Regions from separate parts of the Fictibacillus sp. Mic-4 genome, predicted to be linked through region 1. Evidence: riboswitches for the same ligand, from Rfam matches in the RefSeq annotation. Region 1 holds a riboswitch; each other region holds the start of a gene.
What was found. A riboswitch is a leader RNA that binds a small molecule or an ion and turns the genes downstream of it on or off. The one in region 1 is predicted to bind S-adenosylmethionine.
Positions count from the first base shown of each region.

Region 1 (8,033 bases):
CTAGTGCCAGCGTTGTCACAGGACGGGACGGTATTTGCTGGCGACGGCTCTTTTTGTCCTCCTTTTTGAACACGCAATGAGAAGGGAGGTGAGTCATCGTGTCTAAGAAAAGCACTGGAAAAGGCAAGGCAGCTTCTAGCGTGAACCCGCAGGGAAAAAGCCCTGACGCTGAATTCGGCATGGAGCCGAAAACCGAGCTTGAAAATCGAGCGAAGAAGAAAAATACGAGGATCTAAAAAAAGCGCCTCTTAAGGCGCTTTTTTTAAACATGTGTTTTCGATGAAATGCCATTTGCTTTGACGATCGCCTGTTCTAGATCTTCGATTAAATCGTCGATATGCTCAATTCCAACCGAAAGGCGAATTAAATCTTCCGTTACCCCAGCTTCCTTAATCTCCTCAGGACTTAGCTGCTGATGGGTAGTGCTTGCCGGATGAATAATTAAGCTTTTTGCATCGCCTACATTTGCTACGTGCGACCATAATTGAACAGAATCGATCACTTTTTTCCCGGCCTCTCTCCCTCCTTTAATTCCAAAGACAACGACGCTACCTGCACCATCTGGTAGATATTTTTGGGCAAGGGATTTGGATGGATGCGTCTCTTGCTCGGGATAGAGTACCCACTCGATGCCGGGGTGATTTTCAAGGTAGCGAACGATTTTTCGCGTATTCGCGATATGTTCTTTCATCCGGACGTGCAATGTCTCAATTCCTAAACTAATTTGGAACGCGTTGAACGGACTAAGCGCTACACCAATATCGCGCAAAAATTGCACTCTTGCTTTAATGATGAAAGCCGCCTTGCCAATGTCTTTTGCATATACAAGATGGTGATAGCTCGGATCAGGCTGGGTGAACCCCGGGAAATTCGGCGAATCCCAATTAAATTTTCCGGCGTCAATTATAATCCCACCGAGTGTCGTGCCGTTGCCTCCGAGCCATTTTGTCGCGGAATGGACGACGATGTCTGCCCCGTGTTCAATTGGCCTGCATAAATATGGAGTTGCAAATGTGTTATCGACAATAAGCGGGATTCCATGCGCATGGGCGATGTCCGCAAACGCTTGAATGTCAAGCACTTCTAAGCTCGGGTTGCCGATCGTTTCGGCGAAAACGGCTTTTGTTTTTGGCGTAATCGCCTCCCTTAACCCTTCAAGGTCGCCAGGTTCAACAAACTTTGTCGTTATTCCGTATTTTGGCAAAGTTGTAGAAAATAAATTGTACGTCCCGCCATAAAGTTTCGAGGCAGAAACAATTTCATCCCCCGAATTGGCGATGTTCATAATCGCGGTTGTAATTGCCGCCATCCCGCTTGAAACCGCGAGCGCCCCGACTCCTCCTTCAAGTTGGGCGACACGTTCTTCGAGTACGGCAACGGTAGGGTTTCCAATCCTCGTATAAATATAGCCTTCTTCTTTTAATGCGAACAAATCAGCTGCATGATCCGTGTTTTCAAACAAATACGCATTCGACTGATGAAGAGGAATGGAACGCGCACCCGTATCGTCCACTTTTAATCCTCCGTGAATGCTAATGGTTTCAAATCGATACCCCATATTTCAACCGTCTCCTTTTTTATTTTTTATACAATAAAAAAACACCGCTCTTGAAAGAAAGAGAGATGTTCGATCCGTAAACGGCACGCTCTCCCTTATCTTTCAAAGCTCATCCGCTTTGCAGGAATTGGCACCTTTCCAGAACATACTGGCGGTTGCCGGGTTTCATCGGGCCAGTCCCTCCACCTCTCTTGATAAGAGCAACGATGTTAAATTATTTATTAAAATACAACACTATTCTGAATTTGTCAAATACGATGATTACTCAACGAAATAAACCTTTTTGCTCGGCAATTCGAGGCAGTTCAGGCGTCCGCCAAAAACAGCTCCTCCGTCAATTCCGATAATTTTGTTATCAGCAAAATACACGTCTGAACAATCATGGAACGAATTCGTTGGCGTATGCCCGAAAATGACTGTTTTGTCACCGTTGTAGCCATTATGAAACTCTTCGCGGATCCAAATTAAAACGTAAGGGTCCGTTTCCTGGATCGGAGTGGTCGGGTGAACGCCGCCATGAACAAAAATATAGTCATCCGTTTCATAAAAATAATCAAGATTTTCTAAAAAAGTTTTATGCTCCTCCATCAGCTCGGACTTCGTATGCTCATTGACTGTTGCTATAATTTCCCCCTGTTCAATGCTAAGCGAATATTGATAGCTTTTCAATGTACTCTGTCCACCGTTTCTTATCGTCCAATTATCCCAAACCTTTTTGTCTCCATTCATCGCTCTTACGAGCATATCATCATGATTCCCTTTTAAAACGACAGCCCCGTTTTCTTTTAACTGAATGACCTTTTCAACGACACCACTAGAATCTTCGCCTCTGTCGACATAATCTCCCAATAAAATCAATTGGTCTACGGAAGAATTATAATTAACTTTCTCTAGCAATTGTTCAAACTTCTTCAGTTCTCCATGAATATCGCTTATGGCCAGTATTCTTTTCACAAAAAATCCTCTTTCTGTCAAAAAGCTTTTTTATCATTATACACTTTTCTCCATAATTTGAATAGTCCAACAGGTTAAAACGAGAAAAAGGGCGTCACCTAAAATCCATCTTTTAGGCGGCCCCCTCTAAATAAATTATAGCCAAACTGTCTTTTCTTCGAAAGGCGTTCGGCGGGTCGCTTTCACTTCTTCTCCTTCTTTCGGATATCCTAGAAAAACGGTTCCTACCACTTTCTTGTCTTCTGGCGAACCGATAAAACGGTGGAGCCTCTCGTCGTGGACGAGCCCGACGCCTCTTGTTCGCCAGACAAACCCGAGTCCAAGATCGCAGGAAGCGAGCCACATCGAATGGATCGCACAACAAGTCGCATATTCATTATCGATAGAGCTTGCTTCATCTCCCGGAATGATGTCTGAAGTAACAACAATGATGACTGGAGTGTTTTTGACGACAGCTAACGAGCTTTCGACTAAATGCGGTTTCGTCGGAAAACGCTCATTTAAATAGCCGGCCGCAATCGCCTCATACTTCTTTTTCGCTTCTCCTCTTATGACGAAAAAGGTCCACGGCTCCCGCAGTCGGTCATTAGGCGCCCATGTCGCCGCTTCAAGCAGTTGCTTGATTTTTTCTTCTTCCACTTCTTTATTTTCATAGTTTCGAATCGCGCGTCTATTTTTTAATGCTTCTAATAGCGACATTTTATCCCTCCGATCCCACTTTATCCGGTTCTATTTTTTTCTCAAACCATTTGATTTTTTCTCTTAATTGGACGACATCTCCCACTAATAAAATGGCTGGATGATTAATTTTCTCCCTCTCTGCCAGTTGGCAAATTGAATCTAACATGCCTGTTACGGTTCTCTGTTTATCCGTCGTTCCCCATTCGATGATAGCCACTTGCGTTTTTGGATCTCTTCCATGTTTCATAAGACTACCAGTAATGTAGCTTAAGTTGCCGACACCCATGTAAAATGCAACCGTATCGATTCCAGTTGCAAGCGCCTTCCAATTCAAGCTGTCCTGTCCTTTTGCTTTTCGGCCATGGCCTGTGACTATCGCAAATGATGAGGCATGCTCCCGGTGAGTGACCGGAATTCCGGCATATGCGGGTGCAGCAATGCCCGCTGTTACCCCCGGTACAATTTCAAATTCGATACCGTGTTCGGCAAGCACTTCCGCCTCTTCCCCCACCCGTCCAAAAACGCACGGGTCTCCTCCTTTTAAGCGGGTAACGATTTTTCCTTCAAGTGCTTTCTCAACAAGCAAATGATTTATTTGCTCCTGGATGAGGGCATGCTTACCTGGAAGTTTCCCGCAGTAGACGAGTTCCGCATCCTTTTTCGCATGATTAAGCAGCTCTTTATTGACAAGCCGATCGTAAGCGATACAGTCTGCCTTCTGGATACATTCTAACCCATAGACGGTTATGAGCTTCGGATCGCCAGGACCTGCACCGACTAAATATACTTTCCCTTTATTCATCCCGCTCGCCCTTTCTCTATTAACTTAGTAAATTGTTCTTCTCTCTCCTCGTATAGTCCTTGACGTGTCATTTCTAAAAAACGTGGATGCAATAATTCTTTTAATAGTTTCTTTCTTACATGTTGATCCTTAATCTCTCGTTTAACATACTTTCGGCATTCGTCTAAAAATTCCATATACTCTTCATAACTTTCATCAAAAATGCAGGAAAGGGTCTCGATCATTTGCTTTGCCAAACCCGGGCTTGCCCCGGATGTCGATACGGAAATGCTCAATTTTCCGCGTCTTAACGTCGAAGGCACGATAAAATTGCTTAAATCCGGGCGGTCGACAAGATTGATTAATTGATGATTTTGCGCCGATTCATAAACTCTCAGATTGACACCCGCATTGTTTGTCGCTGCGATAATGAGAAAAGCTTCGCGGCAGTCTTTTTGATCAAACCGTTTATTTTCCCAGCTTAATTTCCCGCTGGAAACCCACTCTTTTACTTGTTCTGTAATTGATGGACTGATGACGGTAATTTCCGCGCCAGAGTGAAGCAATCCTTTTATTTTTCTTTCAGCGATCACACCGCCTCCGACGATAACAACTTTTTTTCCTTTTAAATCCAACATTGCTGGATAATATGTCATATGTTGAACATCCCCTGTTAATTGGTAGAAATGCCGGCTGATGAAAATGTAGCCATTTTTAACATATTAACAGCAGAAAGCAAAATTGGAAAGGCGACAGCAGCGCCAGTTCCTTCACCGAGACGCATTTCTAAATGCAATAGCGGCTTCTTCCCTAATCGTTCGATTGCGATCTGGTGGCCCGGTTCCACCGACTCGTGCCCGATAATCATATAGTCTTTCGCTTCTGTAGCCATTTCGACTGCGAGTAAAGCAGCAACCGTGCAAATAAATCCATCGACTAAAATCGGAATTTTGTTTTCGGCTGCAGCTAACATCGCTCCGGCCATACCACAAATTTCAAGCCCGCCCACTTTACTGAGAATGTCAAGCGGGTCTTTCGAATCCGGTTTTCTAGCTTGTAATGCTCGCTTGATTACGTCCTGTTTATGTGCGAGTTTCCCGTCTTCAATTCCAGTACCACTCCCAACAAGAAGCGCGATATCTGTGCCTGTCAGAGACGCTAATATCGCGGAACTTGCTGTTGTATTGCCAATCCCCATTTCGCCGGGGATAAGGCATTTGATCCCTTCGCGAATCATCATTTCCGCTTCAGTAAACCCGACATCAATCGCGCGAATGGCCTCCTCTCTAGCCATTGCATCTTCCGTGCAAAAGTTCGCAGTGCCGTATTTGATTTTCCGGTCGACAACGGCTTTGAAGTTCACGTCATTGGCCACGCCAATGTCAACAATTTTTAACCGTGCGCCGATTTGCCTTGAGAAGACGTTAATCGCCGCCCCGCCATTCGCAAAATTTCCGACCATTTGTGCAGTTACTTCCTGAGGAAATGCGGATACTCCTTCTTCTACTATGCCATGGTCAGCGGCAAATACGATAACCCCGGGAGGCGTGACTACCGGATGCGATTGCGATGTGATTTCAGCAAGCTGAATTGCCAGCTCCTCAAGCCGCCCGAGACTTCCAGGTGGCTTTGTCAATGTATCGATATAGGAACGAACCTCTTTCCCTTTTTCTTTATCTACCGGTTGTATGAAACAATCAATGGACATCAAAGGCTTGCTCCTTCCGATCATTTTTCCACTTTGTGGAGGCGCGAATCCACCGCTTTACCATTTGCGGACAAGAAGCAAAATGAAAATGGGTATAACCTGCGATCAGATTGCCGTTCATATATCCTTCTTTCTTGATCCCGCGCATCCCTTTCGTTTCATAGGCGGGACTGAATTTTTCGTCGCTATGGAACGTCGAATAATGAAACTCGTGCCCTTTCGCTTTTTGGCCGTTCTCCAATAAAAAATTTCCTTCCGTACCCGTGATCTCCCGGTATCCGAGCGCTGCTAATTTAGTTTGCATGTTTATCGTCCCGGGAATGAGGCCCACCATTGGAAAGATGGATCCATCCGTTGTCTCAATCGATTGGTTCAAGTACATAAAACCGCCGCATTCGGCTAACGTCGGCATTCCGCTTTCTACTGCCCCTCTGATCGATTCCTTCACACGTTCATTTTTCGACAGCCTCTGGGCGAACTCTTCCGGAAAGCCGCCGCCGATGTACAATCCGTGAACATTCGGAGGAACGGGCTCGCCGTTTAACGGAGAAAAATATACACATTCAGCTCCAAAACTTTCCAACAACTCAAGGTTTTCTTCATAATAAAAATTGAAAGCGGCATCTTTCGCAACAGCAATGCGGACATCTTTATTTCCACGAGGCTGGAATAAAGAAGGGCCTTCTGATTCAATTGACGTCGTTTTGGCTGCCTCAAACAGCCCGTCGACATCGACCGTTTCCAAAACGCATGTTGCCAGTCGTTCAAAAAACGGATCAAGCTCTCCGCGCTCTATCGAAGGGACCAGTCCTAAATGCCGCTCCGGAATTTCGATGCCGGATTCCCTCTTTAAGTAACCGAAAACAGGGATCTGGCATTCCTTTTCAATCGCCGTTTTTACAATCCGATAATGCCCAACGCTTCCGACGTTATTCGCGATCACCCCGATGATTCTCGGACCATCTGCAAAACTTTGAAAACCTTTAACGATCGCCGCTGCGCTTCTTGCCATGCTCGCACAATTGACGACAAGAACGACGGGGCTGTCGGTCAAGACGCTAATCTCGGCCGTCGTACCTTCGTTTGTCTCGGGGGTTTTTCCATCGAAAAAGCCCATGACCCCTTCAATGATGGAAATGTCAGCATCCTTAGAACCTCTATTTAATATTTCTTTCACAACATTTTTTTCAAGCATCCAGCTGTCTAAATTGCGGGACGTTCTTTTCGTCACAGCCGTATGGTATGTTGGATCGATATAATCCGGCCCGCATTTAAATCCCTGAACGACATATCCTTTTTTTCTGAATGCTGCCATCAGTCCGATCGTAAGCGTCGTCTTGCCGACCCCGCTTCCCGTTCCTGCGATGACCAATCTTCTATCTGTCATTACTTTCCCGCCTTTTATCATTCAAATGAAATAATGCCTACAGAAATCGTCACATTTCCCGACTTTTTCTTCACGAGAGCGAGCTGTTCGGCGCCAGTGTATAACCGAACAGCAGGTTCGCTCACGCCATAAGCGCCCGTATATTTATAAACGGTATCGGATGGCGCTTCAATTTTCGCCCCATTCAATTGGTCCGGGGAATAATAAACGAACTCCCAGCCATGTTTCCCGACGATTTCGAGCAATCCTTCTTCATCTTTCTTTAAATCAATCGTGCATATCGCTTTAACGCTCTTAATGGAAAATTGCAATTCAAAAAGCGTTTCTTCAACAACTTGTTCAATTTCAGCGGCGGACGTACCGCGGTTGCAGCCGATCCCAAGTCCGATTACTTTCGGGCGATAAAGAACGCCATTATGTAAAATTGATTTTTCTTCCTCCGTCAACAAGCGGTGTGTCACGACCAGGGCTGCCTCCGGGTCATATGGGAGCGCCTCTTGTATTGATGAAAAAACACGGATGTTTTTGGGTAGCGGCGTGTCTATATGCCACCAATCCGTTTCGCCCGATTCCTGGATGACTGCGACCCTTTCTTCATTGACGACGGATGCGCTAACCGGCGTTAATTTTTCAGCTGACTCCCATTGCCAGCCGAACCGGGAACCGAATAAATCGACAGGGATCGTCTTTTGCACATCTGATGCGGTTGTAATAATTGGCCTCGCATTAATCGCCGCAGCAACTTCGCGCGTCAGTTCGTTTGCTCCCCCTAAGTGTCCTGAGAGTACGCTGATCACATGCTCTCCTTTATCATCGATGACAACGACAGCGGGATCTGTTTTTTTATCTTTTAATAAAGGCGCAATCATCCGGACGACGGCACCTAATGAAATAATGACGATGATTCCTTTATATGATTGAAAAAGAGCTGGAAAAAGAAGACGGACGCTGCCGGTAAACATCT
Region 1 covers NZ_JBBHZM010000010.1:35,326-43,358, forward strand. The annotation lists gene sspL (small, acid-soluble spore protein L) at 99-236, shown strand; gene WD019_RS08980 (O-acetylhomoserine aminocarboxypropyltransferase/cysteine synthase family protein) at 263-1,558, opposite strand; SAM riboswitch class I at 1,651-1,759, opposite strand; gene WD019_RS08985 (metallophosphoesterase family protein) at 1,820-2,512, opposite strand; gene WD019_RS08990 (nitroreductase family protein) at 2,648-3,211, opposite strand; gene cobA (uroporphyrinogen-III C-methyltransferase) at 3,213-3,995, opposite strand; gene WD019_RS09000 (NAD(P)-binding protein) at 3,992-4,630, opposite strand; gene cobT (nicotinate-nucleotide--dimethylbenzimidazole phosphoribosyltransferase) at 4,648-5,682, opposite strand; gene WD019_RS09010 (cobyrinate a,c-diamide synthase) at 5,672-7,069, opposite strand; gene WD019_RS09015 (cobalt-precorrin 5A hydrolase) at 7,087-8,033, opposite strand, start outside.

Region 2 (8,033 bases), on a different contig from region 1:
AAATAAACCAACGGTGCTTTTTTAACGAAAACTGTCCGAACAGAGCATAAAATGACAGGATGGAATTAATGCCTTTTTTTACAATAGAGGTAAGGAGTGAGCGAAATGGCATGGGTTGAATCATTGCAAAAGGCGATTAACTATATGGAAGAGCATTTGCTGGAGGATCTAACGATTGAGGACATAGCGAAGCAAGCGAATGCATCGTCCTTTCATTTTCAGCGGACATTTTTGATTTTGACCGATATATCCGTAGGCGAGTACTTGCGCCGTCGCCGACTGACGCTGGCCGCTCAGGAATTGTCCAGAACAGATAGCAAAATTATTGACCTTGCCTATAAATATGGCTATGACACTCCTGAGGCTTTTTCAAAGGCTTTTCGAAAACAGCATGGCGTAACTCCGCGTGAAGCTCGAAAAGGAATGGGAAAGCTGCAATCTTATAACCGCCTGGTCATTCAGGTGAGTCTGAAAGGAGCAGAACCGATGAAGTACAGGATTGTGGAAAAAGAAGCGTTTCAAGTGGTAGGTGTTAAACGAGAGTATTCATGTGCAAATGGAGAGAATCTTAAAGGAATACCGAAATTTTGGGAGGACGTTCATCAAAATGGAACGAATGAATGGCTTGCTCAATTAAACAACGGACCCATTAAAGGGGTGCTTGGCGTTTGTGTGGATCAAAGCGGGAGGCAATCGAACGAAATCGATTATTGGATAGCTGCAGCATACGATGGTAATGTGCCAGAAGGGTTAGAAAGCTTGGAAATTCCAGCATCCAAATGGGCGGTATTTGAGGTGCATGGAGCCATGCCAGACGCTATGCAAAAAGTGTGGAAACAAATTTTTTCAGAATGGTTCCCATCAAGCGGCTTTAAGCCTGCGGGGACTCCTGAATTAGAAGTATATTCGGACGGCAATCCTAACGACCCCAATTATTATTCGGAAATCTGGATCCCGGTCAAATAAAGGGTAATTAAAAACACGAATGAAGCGGTTTAATGCCGGACTTCATTCGTGTTTTTCTTTTTGTAAATAAAGCATTTGGAAATACTACTAATAGAACAGTTGTTTAATTTCATTCCGGTAATGAGGGGAGGAAACAATCAAATGAAAATAGGGGCCCGGCAGTTTACCATACTTGTGATTCTCGTTACAATTGGGGATTCGCTCTTAGTGTTGCCGGCTATTCCCGCCTTTGAGGCCAAACAGGACGCCTGGATTGCCGCCATCGTAGGATTGATCATCGGACTCGTCGTTATTTATTTAATATGTACCGTGGGTAAGCTTTACCCTCAGTTAACGCTCATTCAATATTCGGAGAAAATACTTGGCAAGTGGCCGGGGAAAATGGTAGGATTTTTATTTTTATGTTATCTATTCGTATCCATTTCTACACATACACGAGAAATAGATGATTTTTTCACTACCGAAATTCTGCCGAATACGCCAATGATGGCGATCAGTTTTCTTTTTATTGGTATCGTTGTTATGGCAGCAATACTGGGATTAGAAGTTATTGCACGTTCTGCTGAACTATTTTTCCCAATCTTTCTTACCCTTTTTTTCGTTTTAATTGTATGTCTTACACCACAAATCGAGTTGCAGAACTTACAGCCGATCTTTGAAGGGGGAATGAAACCGATACTGCGGGGATCATTTGCAACGACTGCTTTTCCTTTTATAGAAGATGTTGTGTTTTTAATGATTTTTCCTAATATTATTCAGGCTGAAAAAATTAAAAAGAGATTTATCATAGGAGCGATGTTAGGTGGAATCGTTTTAATTCTATTTATCACTGTTTCCATTCTTGTTCTAGGACCTTATGATGTCGCAAATAGTATTTACCCAGGGTATGCCCTTAGTAAAAAAATAAATATTGGCAATTTCATTCAGCGAATCGAAATTATATTAGCCGTCATGTGGCTTCTGACGACTTATATCAAAGTCGCATTCTATTTTTACATCATGAACCTTGGACTAGTCCAAATAATGGAGATAAAAAACGAGAAAAACCTTCCTTTTGCACTCCCATTGGGTCTAATCGTTATCGTATTTTCATTGCTGGTATCGCCCCATATCGCCTATATCATTCATGTCATCAGCGCCTATTGGCCTTTTTTAGACGGGGTATACAGTGTGCTGTTGCCGCTTTTGTTGTTATTCGTTTATTGGCTTCGGAAAATTTTCAAAAAGCAAGATAAATGGTCTTCTTAAAAAAGACAACTGCTTTGATAAAAAAAACAGTTGTCTTTTATTCTACGTTCTAGATGATTGTTTCTAAACAATCCTGCTTATGACCCATTAAAAAAGCAGATTGATTTTTTTAACAAAAAACATAGTTGACACATCGGTATTATATGAATTATTATAAAATAAATTTTAAATCCATTGCCGGTTTTCCAATAGCTGATCGGATCAACCGAAGGCTCTTAATCTCAACTAAGATTAAGGGCTTTTTGTTTTTTTAGAATAACCGAAACTTATCAAGAGAGAGGGAGGGACTGGCCCAATGAACTCTCGGCAACAGACTGCATTTGAAGAACTGTGCCAATTCCTGCAAGCGAGAGCTTGATAGATAAGGAGAAGACTTTGCGACAGCCCTTTCCTTTTTATCAAGCGAAGGGGCTTTTTGCTATTTAAGGAGGTGAGTAATAGTTCCATTCAAAGTCCAAAGAAGAGAGGGGAGAGAAAATGACCGTTTCTATTTCTGTAAAAGAGAAGATTTTTTTGAAAGGCCAACGTGAAGTAAAGGTTCTTGAACATGTCGATGTCACGATTGATCAAGGGGAGTTTGTTACTATTATTGGTCCAAGCGGCTGCGGAAAAAGCACATTATTGAAAATCGTCGCAGGCATTGATAGTGACTATGAAGGATTTGTCAAAATCGGCAACAGAGAAGTGAAGGGACCAGGGACCAAACAAGGATTTGTCTTTCAAGAGCATCGCTTATTTCCGTGGTTAACGGTGGAGGAAAACATCGCAGCGAATCTTTCCCTCAGGAATTCCGAAGTGCGAAGGCGAGTCCACGAACTTATAGAAATCGTTCGCTTGAGTGGATTTGAAAAGTCTTATCCACGTGAGCTGTCAGGCGGTATGTCACAGAGGGTGGCGATAGCAAGAGCGCTTCTCCGGGATCCGGAAGTTCTGCTTCTTGATGAACCATTTGGGGCGCTGGACGCTTTCACGCGCAAACACCTTCAAGACGTTTTACTGGATATTTGGAAAGAAAGGCAAACGACGATGATTTTAGTGACGCATGACATTGATGAATCGGTCTATCTTGCCAATCGCGTCGCAATTATGAGCCCAAGGCCAGGCACTGTAGGCAAGTTGATCCCAATTCAGCTGCCATATCCTCGCAATCGTACGAATGAAGCGTTTCAAGCGGCCAGGCAACAAGTATTGGCAGAATTTGAGAAGACAGAAGAAGTGCATTTGCTTGATGGATCCGGGATTTAATAAAGGGGGAAGAAGAGATGGGAAGAAAAAAGATATACATACTGGCTGTTCTAGGGTTTTTGTTAGTTTTAGCGGGCTGCGATTTAAAAGCGGGAGGAGCGGAACAGGACGGAAAAGGTTTAAAAACAATCAATATCGGCATTCAGCAAAGCATTGGCCCGTTGCTGCTTGCAAAAGAGAAAGGCTGGTTTGAAAAGGAATTTAAAAAAGAAGGTATTGAAGTGAAATGGACGGAATTTCAAAGTGGGCCTCCCCATTTTGAGGCAATTGCTTCAGACCGATTAGACTTTGGCCAGGTCGGGAATTCACCTGTCATTGCCGCGCAGTCGGCTGGCATTCCGTTTAAGGAAATCGCAAATACAAGCAACGGACTGAAAGGAAACGCCATTTTAGTTCAGAAAGAGAGTGGAATAAAAGATTTAAAGGACTTAAAAGGAAGAAAGATCGCTGTGGCAAAGGGAAGCAGCGGGTTTAATTTGCTTTATCGCGCTCTTAGTAAGGCCGGGCTCAAACCGGATGATGTAAAAATCATCCAGCTACAGCCTGATGAGGCGCAGCCAGCTTTTGAAACAGGGGCTGTGGATGCATGGTCGATTTGGGAACCGTTCATATCGTTAGAAACTATTGGAAAAGGCGCGCGGATTTTAACTGATGGACAATTGCTGAACGTGTACTCTCCCGGGTTTACCGTTGTTCGCACGAAATTTGCTGAACAGCATCCGGAACAAGTCATTCGGTTCTTGAAAGTTTACGAGAAAGCCCGCCTTTGGGAGGAGAAACACCAGAGCGAAGCGGTATCCCTCTATGCGAAAGTGAAAAAAGTAGATCAAAAGATCATCAAGCAGGTCATCAAAAACAACAAGGCATTGAATATTCCTATCAGTGATGGCATCGTGAAGGCGCAGCAAAAAACAGCTGACTTTCAATATTCGCTTGATGCCATAAAGAAAAAAATTAATACGAACGAAGTGGTCGATAATTCTTATATTAAAAAGGCATTAAAAGAAGTGAAAAAAGAAGGGGGAGATAAAAATTGAGCCAGCCAAGAGGAGCTGCTGGAACAACCGGCATTTTTTCAAAAAACATTTTAGTCAAACGGTTGCCTAAAGTAAATGTGAGGGACCGGGCAAAGGTTTTTATAAGGGGATTGGCCGTTCCCATTTTCATCCTTTCCATTTGGCAATTGGCAGGGTCTTACGAGTGGATTTCAAAAACCGTTTTGCCGACACCGCTCGATATTTTGGCAGCATTCAGGGATCTGGCTGTTTCCGGAGACCTTGCCTCCCATTTGAAAATAAGCGTTTGGCGTGCGGCTGCCGGCTTTGTGATAGGGGCTGGTTTAGGATTGGTATTAGGGATGTTGGTCGGTTTTTCAAACAAGGCGGAACACTATGTCGACCCTTCTTTCCAAATGCTGCGTACCGTCCCTCATTTAGCGGTAGCGCCTTTGTTTATTCTCTGGTTCGGATTTGGGGAAGTATCGAAAATATTGTTGATCGCCAAGGGCGCATTTTTCCCGGTTTACATTAACACCTTTCTTGGAATAAGAGGGGTCGATGCGAAGCTCTTTGACGTGGCGCGCATTCTTTCATTCAGCCGTTATAAGCAATTAACAAAGCTTGTTTTGCCGGCTGCTTTGCCCAACATCCTTCTAGGCATCCGTCTATCGCTTGGCATCGCATGGCTCGGGCTAGTCGTCGCTGAGCTGATGGGTTCGAGCGAAGGGGTCGGGTATATGATTATGGACGCGAGGCAGTTTTCCCATACGGATGTCGTTTTTGTCGGCATTATTATTTTCGCTCTCGTTGGCAAAATTACGGATTCATTGGTACGGGCCATTGAAAATAGGCTGTTGAAATGGCGTGATAGCTTCAAAGGGCAGAATTCTTTCCACACATAAAAGGCATCAGGTCATGAATTCATTGCAACCTAAAACCGAGTAAATTCATGTGTTTAATATAGTTTAGGACGAGATGATTCAAAATTAGGAGGTGGTTCATTTGCCTAGAAACCAAAATAAAGATCAATTACAAGAAACGGGCTCGGAGGGGCTTGACAGGAGCTTGACAAACCGGCAAATCCAAATGATGGCGATTGGGGGAGTCATCGGGGTCGGGCTGTTCTATGGCGCCTCTGTATCGGTAAAGTTAGCAGGGCCGGCCGTATTGATCGATTTCGTGATTTGTGGGGTTCTTGTCGCCATCGTCATGAGATCGTTAGGGGAAATGACCGTGGAATATCCGGTTTCCGGATCGTTCAGCCATTACGCCAGCGCCCTTCTTGGAAGGCGGATAGGGTTTTTGACGGCGGGAATGTGGTGGTTTTATTGGGTGGCCACCGTGATGTCGGAGCTAGCGGCTATCGGCAAATTAGTCCAATACTGGTACCCTTCATTTCCTGCATGGATTCCTGGACTCGTTGCATTAATTTTTTTTACAGTGTCGAATTTGCTTGCCGTCAGGGTTTTTGGGGAGATTGAGTACTGGTTTGCGGTACTGAAGGTTTTGGCTGTACTTGTATTTATGGCGTTTGGGTCATTGATCATTTTAACAGGCATTTTTAACAACGGGGAAGCTGTCGGCATAAACAACCTCTGGATAAATGATGGGTTCATGCCGAATGGGTGGCCGGGTATTTTCGCAGCAATATCTCTTGTTGTACAGGCATTCAGCGGAATCGAAACCCTTGCTGTTGAGGCGGGTGAATCACATGACCCAAATGCGGCGATGCAGAAAGCCTTTAAATCAGTGACGTTCCGCATTCTCTTTTTTTACATCGGCTCAATGCTCGTCATGCTTTGCGCTTTTCCGTGGAATAAATGGATTGTTCATGATGGAAGCCCTTATGTGCTAATGTTTTCAAAAATCGGGATTCCGCTGGCAGCGGGAATTGTCAATTTGATCATCATCTTGTCCGCGCTGTCTTCCTGCAACACAGGCTTATATGGAGGAAGCCGAATGCTTTTCAGCATGTCAAAAAAGGGGATATATTCACAGCGATTCGCCAAATTAAATCGAAATAAAATTCCGCATGTCGCTGTTTGGGCGACAGCGGCAATGATATTCATCGGGGTGGCCATTACTTATTTGGCGCCCGACAAAGTGTATGTTTGGATTACAAGTGCTTCCGCATTTGCTTCGCTCTGGACCTGGGGGATCATATTGGTTTGTGAATTGGCGTTCAGGCGGCGCATGATAGAGCAGCAAACAGAGATTAAATATCCGATGCCGTTATGGCCAGTATTGCCAATGATAGGCTTGCTGCTAGTTCTCATCTCGTTTATTGCGATCGCTACTTCCCCTTTGACGAAAATCTCTATGTTTTCAGGAGTCGCCTGGTTAATCGTACTTTTAGTATACGATCAAATCCGCACGAAAAAGCAGCCTGCCTTCATTCTTCTTGATGGGCAAAATGCAGGCCGGTAAAAATTGAAATAAATTGATTAAAAGGGAGAGATGACAAATGGAGATATTATGGTTTATTCCGACTCATGGAGACGGACGGTATTTGGGGACTGTGAAAGGCGGAAGGCCTGCAGAGTATTCTTATTTTAAGCAAATCGCGCAAGCAGCGGATCGCCTCGGTTATTCGGGCGTGCTTATACCGACGGGAAAAGCGTGTGAAGACCCGTGGGTTATAGCTTCTTCTTTAGCTGCTGAAACGAAAAGGCTAAAGTTTTTAATCGCGGTTCGTCCGGGATTGATGGTCCCGTCGGTGGCAGCTAGAATGACATCGACTCTTGATAGGCTATCTAACGGACGTCTTTTAATCAACGTTGTAACCGGTGGCGATCCTGTGGAGCTGGCCGGTGATGGGGTCTTCCTTGACCATGATGCTCGCTATGAAGCGACAGATGAGTTTTTGACCATCTGGCGTTCGTTAGTAAAAGGTGAAAATGTAAACTTTACCGGAAAGCATTTAAAGGTGGAAGATGGCAGTCTGTTGTTTCCTCCGGTTCAGAAACCATATCCTCCGATTTACTTCGGTGGTTCTTCCAGAGCCGGGCAGGAAGTTGCTGCAAAGCATTCCGATGTTTATTTAACATGGGGCGAGACACCGGCTCAAGTCGAACAAAAAATAAATCATGTAAGGAGATTGGCAGAGCAACAAGGAAGGAACATCAAATTTGGGATCCGATTGCATGTCATTGTGAGGGAAACGGAACAAGAAGCGTGGGAAGCGGCTGATCGCTTAATCCGTTATGTAGATGATGAAACGATAGAATCAGCCCAGCGTGTCTTCGCCAGATACGATTCGACGGGACAAAAAAGAATGGCTGAGCTGCATAAAGGGGGAAGAGAAGCATTAGAAATCAGTCCGAATCTATGGGCAGGGGTTGGTTTAGTGAGAGGGGGCGCTGGAACCGCGTTGGTTGGCAATCCTGAAACAATAGCAGAGCGAATAAAAGAATATGCCGATCTTGGCATCGAATCGTTCATTTTTTCAGGGTACCCTCATTTAGAAGAAGCTTATCGGGTGGCTGAATTGCTGTTTCCGCTGTTGCCGATTGAAAATCATCAAATACATGAACCAGTTAACCAGAGAATCGGAGAAATTGTCGGCAATGCCTTTTT
Region 2 covers NZ_JBBHZM010000026.1:28,440-36,472, forward strand. The annotation lists gene WD019_RS15665 (AraC family transcriptional regulator) at 106-966, shown strand; gene WD019_RS15670 (GerAB/ArcD/ProY family transporter) at 1,108-2,214, shown strand; SAM riboswitch class I at 2,478-2,582, shown strand; gene WD019_RS15675 (ABC transporter ATP-binding protein) at 2,692-3,459, shown strand; gene WD019_RS15680 (aliphatic sulfonate ABC transporter substrate-binding protein) at 3,477-4,496, shown strand; gene WD019_RS15685 (ABC transporter permease) at 4,493-5,359, shown strand; gene WD019_RS15690 (amino acid permease) at 5,460-6,884, shown strand; gene ssuD (FMNH2-dependent alkanesulfonate monooxygenase) at 6,922-8,033, shown strand, end outside.
Region 2: it holds a riboswitch for S-adenosylmethionine, as region 1 does, so the genes downstream of both, WD019_RS15675 (ABC transporter ATP-binding protein) here and WD019_RS08980 (O-acetylhomoserine aminocarboxypropyltransferase/cysteine synthase family protein) in region 1, are expected to answer to the same signal.

Region 3 (8,033 bases), on a different contig from region 1:
ATCCCTTTAAAAACGCCATGACCCGGTGTGCGTGAAGGCCCTAACCCGAAAATTTCCTGAAGTCCTTCTCGATCAATTTCAGCTTTCATTTCCGGATGGGCAAGAATCGCTTTAATTTCTGAACCGAATAACAATTGACTTCCCTTTTCGCAATAAAATAACGGTTTAACACCAAGCCGGTCCCTTGATAAGAACAGTTTTTGCTCTTTTTCATCCCATATGGCAAATGCATAAATGCCGTTAAAGTGATTGACGCAATTTTCGCCCCACTCAATGTAAGAGGTTAGCAGCACTTCTGTATCGGAGTGCCCTTTAAATGTGTACCCCCTCTTCAGCAATTCTTTTCGGATGTCTTCGGTGTTGTATAATTCGCCATTGTAACAAAGGGTGTAAAACTGTCCATTTTTCTCTTTCTCCATTGGCTGGGCGCCGCCCGCCGGATCAACGACAACGAGTCTTGCATGGCCAAAGGCTGCATGCCGGTCTGCCCAGACATTCAGTGCATCTGGCCCCCTCTTTGACAGAGTTGCCGCCATTTTAAATACGATGTTTTTCTCTGACGCTACATCTTTATTCCAGTTCACTATTCCCGTTATTCCACACATGATGATCACCCTTTCTAGAAACACCAGTTTTCTCATGCCAATCTTTATGCATAAATGCCCAGTAATCAATTTATGCACCAGGCTTCTAAAAGTGCATCTACAAAACTTCTACGATCATGTATAATAGAAGGAAATTTAAGAAATGCAGGTGACAAAACAGCAATGCCTCAATCCAAACTCTTTCGATTCGGTTATGGTATTCTATTAATCTTTCTTATTATTTGGGTTGGAACTAAAATTGACTTTCTTTTTCAACCCGTCGTCGCTTTAGTACAAACGCTCTTTTTTCCGTTTTTGCTCGGAGGCGTTTTGTACTATTTATTTCGCCCTGTCGTCCACTTTCTTTATGCGAGAAAAGTTCCAAAAACACTTTCTATTCTTCTCATCTATTTAGTTGCAATTGGACTCTTGACATTCGTTATTTATCTCATTGGCCCCATTTTGCAAAAACAGGTAAACAGCTTAATTGAAAACATGCCCGCTCTCATCAATACAATCCGCGAAAAGGTAATTGAATTGCAAAATAGCCACTGGGTAAGCCGTTTTCAAGAAAGCCACCAGTTGAATTTGGAGAAAATCTCAAATAAAATAACAGCCTACTTATCTACCGGCGTATCTATCATTAGTACAAATATCCTAAATTTTATTAGCATTATTACAAATGTCGTTATGATCTTCGTAACAGTTCCGTTCATTTTATATTACATGTTAAAAGAAGGCGAAAAGGCGCCGCAAATGGTGCTTCGCCTCTTGCCTCGTTCCCAGCAAACGAATGGAAAGCAAATTTTAGCCGATTTGGACCGCGCGCTCAGTTCTTATATTCAGGGGCAAATTTTTGTCAGCTTTTGTGTCGGGGTTATGCTTTATATCGGTTATTTAATTATCGGGATTGATTATTCTCTCATCCTTGCAATCGTCGCCATGTTTACGAATGTCATCCCTTTTCTTGGGCCGATCATCGCAATTACACCAGCCATTATCGTTGCAATCATTGATTCGCCGTTCATGATTGTAAAAGTATTAATTGTTATGGTGATCGCGCAACAAATCGAAGGAAATCTCATTTCTCCGCAAGTGATGGGCAAACAGTTGAACATTCATCCACTGACGATCATTTCCATTTTGCTCGTTGCAGGCAGCATTGGCGGGGTGCTTGGGTTAATTCTTGCCGTCCCTGTCTATGCCGTCTTAAAAGTCGTTGTTCTCCATACGTATCGCCTATGGAAGCTGCGAAAAGAGCAAAACATTGAACAAAAAATTATGCATTAAACAATAAACGAGAGGGGGATCCCCTCTCGTTTATTGTTTAACTTCTTCTTTTTCGTAAATCGGCACCCAGCCTTCTTTTGTTTTAAAAATTCGGACGGCAACGACCTTACGATCATCCATTAACGTGAAATAATGCCTGTAGTTTTCGGGTACGGAAATTAAATCTCCCGGTTCAAGCTCAACATCGAAGAAACGCCCGTCTGTTCCTTCTATGGCAAAAATCCCGTGTCCGCTAACGATAAATCGGACTTCATCATCAGAGTGGTGGTGTTCTTGAATAAAGTTTTTCAATAAGTCCTCAAGATTAGGTGTATTTGGAGAAAGCGAGATCACATCCGCTGTTAAATACCCTCTTCTTTCTGAAATGTCAGCAATTTCTTGGCGGAATACTTGAAGAATTTCCTCTTTATCTTCTTCTGTTAAAGCGTAGTTTTCTTGAAGATGTTTTGGCAGTTTTTCAATATCCCATTTTTCATAGATAACGCCATGGCCCTCTAAATATTGAACGACTTCTTCCGCTTTTTCCACTCTTTCATTATTATCATGGAACCGCAATTGTGCCATTATTCATTCCTCCTAAAGGTTAATCAATTTATTTTGATAAGATGGGGCAATTTCCGCTTGAAACAATTGCTTTATTTTTAAATGATACGAGAATAAAAACTCGAAAGCTTCTAAATGTTTTTTCGCTTCAAAGCCGTTTTTCCCCCATACCGTTATCCCATGGTTTCGAATAAGAACCGCTTTTGTTTCAGGTGTAATGCGGTTTGCGACTTCTTTGGCCAGCACGTTTAAATCGGCGTAGTTTTCAACAATCGGTATCGAAATTTCCCCATCTTCTTCCCAAATGCCAAACGCTTTGATCAATTCTTGCCCTTTAAATGTAATCTTTCCAACTTTTGCGTAAAGTTCAGAAATGACGTTATTGTCGATCGTATGAACATGAAGGCAGCATCCTGCATCGGTTAACTTGTATACTTCACAATGAATACCTGTTTCAGCTGAAGCTTTTAAATCGGTAGCTTCTACTGGCTTTCCGTCACCGTCTACAAGCAAGAAGTCATCATCCGTCCGTTTCCGCTTATCTTTCCCGCTTGCCGTCACTAGAAACGTCAATGGATGGTCGCCGACTTTTATCGATAAGTTGCCGCTTGTCCCCGGGAACCAATCGCGGGCCGCCAGCTCGTCTTTAATGTCAGCCAGCTCCAGCCAGCGTTCTTCAAAAATGCTCATAGGTTACCCTCCTTTTGCTTAATTGATCGATAATTTCATAGAACGTTTCAAACGGCGTATAGGAGATGTTATTTTCCTCACATTTTTCAATTAAGAAATCACGGGCAAACACCTCATCTGCCTGTTTCGCCGCCTGTAAATCGGTAATGGAGTCGCCAATCACGATTTTATGGTACTTGCTTGAATCAAACCTTCGAAGAATTGTCGGTTTGCAGCAACCGCAATCATTGCCGCATGCATCGTCACATGCGTGTGGCCAGAGGATCCGGACTGACTCTCCTGTAAAATCGCTGCCATTACAATAAATATGATCTTCAGGTATAACTCCTTGAAGCAGCGGATAAACAAAAAAATCAATGCCTCCGCTGACGATATAAAGCGGGATGCCCTGTTCTTTTGTATAGTCTACAAATGCATGAAAACCGTCTCTTACTTTCGCCTGCGAAAGGACAAATTCGGTAATCTCATCTTTTTTGCTTGATGGCAGGAGGGAAAAAAGCTTTCCGACACCTTCACGAATGGATATTTGTTGCCCGAGAATTTGCTCTTTAATGTTCTCCCATCCTAACGGGGCAAATTGTTTCATAATCGCAATGATGTTATCATTTTCAGTCACTGTGCCGTCAAAATCGCAAAAAATGACTCCGGTCTTCTTCATGCCTTCACTGCCCCTCCCCACAGGTTAAGTGCGGCTCGTAAGGACTCGCTGTTCGCGGCCGTTTCTTCTAAGCTCTCATCCCTTAAGATTCCGTCAATCGCATCCCTGAAGGCTTTTCCTCCTTCTGATGCGCCGCCGGGATGTCCGTGAATCCCACCGCCTGCATTGATCACACTGTCGATTCCAAAGTCTTGAATGAGCTGCGGCGTAAGGCCCGGGTGAATGCCTGCTGATGGAACCGGGAACGAACGCTTCACCTTTATCTCGTCCGTTGTTAATTCCTCCGCAATGCCAAGGGCCTCTTCTTTCTTCAGCGCCACACTGCCATATGGCGAAGGGAAAAGGGAAAAATCAGCACCGACCACCCTCAGGGCTTTCCCAAGAAGGAGCGGGTTTGCGATGCCATACACCTTTGAAGGGGTCATCGCTCCGGAAAATGAGGGATGGGCCATAATTGGGATGGTGATATCCGGATCTTCGGCGAGCGATTGCAATACGTCAAGGCCATATGTAAACACGTTAAACAAAAGCGCGCTTGCCCCGAGCTCTACGGCCCGTTTTGCTTTATCTTTCAATTCATATGTACGGCCTGTCAAGTTCACGGCATACAATGTCTTCTCCCCCGTTATTTCTTCCGTCTCTTTTAAGACTTCAACTGCCGCTTTAATTCGTTCGTCAAAGGAAGTGAGCGGATTGTCAAATAAAATTTCATCATCTTTCACAAGGTCGACGCCGCCCAGCGCCTGCTCTTTTAGTTGCTTTTTGAAAAACGTGAGGTCACGGCCGATCATTCCTTTAAAAATACTCATTAAAAGCGGGCGGCCATGAACCCCTAGCACCTTTCGTATCCCGTCAATTCCATAAGATGGGCCTGGAAATGCGCTTAAAAGCTCTTCAGAAAAATCAAGGTCAACCAATTTTACTTCTCCGTCTAACGATAACTTGCCAAAGACAGTCGTCAAAATGGCCGGCAAGTCGGAAGAAAAATTTGCGGCCGGATAAGCAATTTTGAGGAGCCCTCTCGATCGCTTCTCTCCAAAATAGGCGTTTACTTTCTCATCTTCGGAAAGTTCTGTTACCTCTACAACCCGGCCTTTATGGTTCTTTAGCTGCTCCTTTTCCAATTCCGGCAAATCCGTCCACGTCCCAACCGTTAAACCAAGCGCGATGCTTTCTGCTTTTTTTTCTAAATGGGTTCCTTTATCGTGAACAAGATACGTTGCTGTTACAACACTCATGTACTCCACTCCCTGTATCAATCAGTCTTCAAAGGCTCGTGATCCTTTGGCTGGCTAAATTAAAAATGCCTCTTCCCATAAGGAAGAGGCATTCAATAGACAATCTCACCGCTTCCTCTCATCTCTCAGCTTAACGCTGCAAGAATTAGCACCGTTTTCACCTGGTGGCGTTCAAAAAGCCATTATCGACGTTTGAACACCAACGAAAGTGAGTCGGTTGCCGGGTTTCATCGGGCCAGTCCCTCCACCTGCTCTTGATAAGAGAAATTACAAATTGTTTGAATATTAATTTTACTAGTGATTATGACAGGCAAATCATGATCTGTCAATTATTTTTTTAAAAAAGGTTAAGCTTTGCCATCCGATTGGCCGCTTCAACTAAACGATCTTCGCCGCATAAAAGACCGACGCGGACATATCCTTCTCCACTTTTCCCAAACCCAATTCCCGGTGCGACGACGACATGGGCTTTTTCCAATAGCAAGTCGGCAAAGCTTTCCGAAGTATACCCATCCGGAACAGGCAGCCAGCAAAAGAAGGACCCTTTTGGTGCTTCAACCTTCCAACCGACTTCATTCAAGCGGTGGATAAAAGCGTTTCTGCGGCTTTCATATGTTGCGACGAGCTCCGTGACGCAATCCTGCGGTCCTAACAACGCAGTTGCCGCCGCTTCCTGTACGGCGCCAAACAAGCTGACATAAAAATGGTCTTGAATGAGATTGATGCTCTTAATGACGCTTTCGTTTCCGACCGCAAAACCGACACGCCAGCCCGCCATGTTATACGTTTTACTCAATGTGTAAATTTCGATGCCAACCTCTTTTGCCCCCTGAATTTCGAGGAAGCTGACCGGTTTTTTTCCGTCAAAACCAATTGCCCCATAGGCAAAATCGTGAACGACAAGAATATCATTTTCTTTAGCGAGATGAATCGTTTCCTCGAAAAATTCTTTCGTCGCAACCGCCGCCGTCGGGTTGTTCGGATAGTTTAAAAACATTAATTTTGCTTTGTCTAATACGTCTTTTTCGATTTCGTTGTAATCAGGCAAAAATTGATTTTCTTCTTTTAGAGGCATCATGGCCATTTCCGCTCTTGCCATCGCAATCCCTGACCAATAATCCGGATAGCCCGGATCAGGAACGAGTGCGATGTCCCCTGGATTTAAAAAACATTGAGAAATTTCGACGAGTCCAACTTTTCCGCCAAACAGGATGGCGACTTCTCTTTTCGGATCAATTTCCACTCCATATTCGCGTTTATAAAAGGATGCCACTGCTTCCTTTAAAAAATCATAGCCGGTAAAAGGGGGGTATTTATGATAGGCCGGATTTACCGCCGCTTCTTGCAATGCGGCAACAATATGCGCCGGCGTCGGCTGGTCCGGATTTCCTTGCCCGAGATTAATGACATCATGCCCTTGTTCGATTATTCTCGCAACTTTCTGAACAAGTTTTGCAAAAAATTGATCAGGAAGCTGATTTAATACGTCCGCTTGTTCAAACTGTTTCAACCATGCCACATCCTATCAATAAAAGTCCATAAATTCTAATGAATAATGGTATATCTAAAAATCGAAATTGTCAAAGAAGAAAAACCGAAGTGGATTTCATCCGACTTCGGTTTTCCTATTTCGCTATGGGAAATAACAGTTCCGCTTCCCGACTTGGCACAGGCTTGCTGATCAAGTACCCTTGTGCAAGCTCACAGCCGTATTGCCGCAGAAGGTTCATTTGATCTTCTTTTTCGATTCCTTCTGCAAGCGGAATGACGGATAGGCCTTTGCACATCGTAATGATCGCCTGGACGATTGATGCATCGGATGAATCGAAGCTTGCAGATGATAGATTCCGAATAAACGAGCGATCAATTTTTAATATATCGATCGGGAAATCCTTCAAATAGCTAAGGGAACTATATCCCGTTCCAAAGTCATCAACAGAAAGCTTTACTCCCAACAGCTTTAATTCCTTCATAATCGCCAGGCTGTATTGAACGTTTTCGATCATAATGCTTTCCGTTAATTCAAGATGCAAGTATTGCGGTTCAATCCCTGTTCGCAATATGGCGTCCCTTACTTGATAGACGAATTCCCTGTTTTGAAATTGCCGGCCTGATACATTGACTGAAATAGAAATGTTTGTCACGCCTAATTTATTCCATTTTTTTAATTGGTTACAAGCTGTATATAATACCCATTTTCCGATCGGTTCAATTAAACCCGTTTCTTCCGCAAGCGGGATAAATTGTGCAGGAGATACTAGTCCGAGCTTCGGATGGTTCCAGCGGACGAGCGCTTCAAACGCAATCAGTGATCCGTCATCAAGAAACACTTGCGGCTGGTAGAACAATTCCAATTCATTTTTTGGAATCGCTTTTCGCAAATCACGCTCCATTTCAATTCGTTTAACGATGAAATCATTCATTTCACCTTCATAAAATTCTAATCCGTCTCTTCCACGTTGTTTTGCCCGGTGAAGGGCGATATCGGCATTTTTAATTAACGTTTCTACCGCCGCCCCATCTTCAGGGTACATGCTGATTCCGATCGATGCTGTCATTAAAAACTCTTGCCCGTTAAATAAATAAGGCGTTTTCAACGACTTTGTAAAATTTGTGACAAGTTCGCTAATCTCTTGAATGTCCGAAACATTTTCAACGATAAGAGTGAACTCGTCACCGGTAAAACGGCAAAGAGTCCCCCTTCCGCCAATTCCTTCTAGAAGCCGGTTTGATAAAAATTGTAAAATTTGATCCCCGATTTGATGTCCGAGACTTTCATTAATCCATTTAAATTGATCGATATCGATAAAAATAACAGCGAGCTTTTCTTTGCTTCCCATTGCTTTTTCAATCGCTTTTGAAAGCCTTTTTTCAAACGATATGCGATTGGGCAGGCCCGTCAATGGATCATAGCAAGCCAATTGGGTGATTTTTTTCTCATATTCCCTTTGCCTCGTTATGTTTTTGCTAATAAAATATATGCCTATTACATTTTCATCAATGATGATCGGGATCGTTATTAAACAAAAA
Region 3 covers NZ_JBBHZM010000001.1:31,800-39,832, reverse strand. The annotation lists gene asnB (asparagine synthase (glutamine-hydrolyzing)) at 1-605, opposite strand, end outside; gene WD019_RS00165 (AI-2E family transporter) at 768-1,874, shown strand; gene WD019_RS00160 (1,2-dihydroxy-3-keto-5-methylthiopentene dioxygenase) at 1,905-2,438, opposite strand; gene WD019_RS00155 (methylthioribulose 1-phosphate dehydratase) at 2,451-3,107, opposite strand; gene WD019_RS00150 (2-hydroxy-3-keto-5-methylthiopentenyl-1-phosphate phosphatase) at 3,094-3,765, opposite strand; gene WD019_RS00145 (2,3-diketo-5-methylthiopentyl-1-phosphate enolase) at 3,762-5,003, opposite strand; SAM riboswitch class I at 5,119-5,267, opposite strand; gene WD019_RS00140 (pyridoxal phosphate-dependent aminotransferase) at 5,341-6,513, opposite strand; gene WD019_RS00135 (EAL domain-containing protein) at 6,629-8,033, opposite strand, start outside.
Region 3: it holds a riboswitch for S-adenosylmethionine, as region 1 does, so the genes downstream of both, WD019_RS00145 (2,3-diketo-5-methylthiopentyl-1-phosphate enolase) here and WD019_RS08980 (O-acetylhomoserine aminocarboxypropyltransferase/cysteine synthase family protein) in region 1, are expected to answer to the same signal.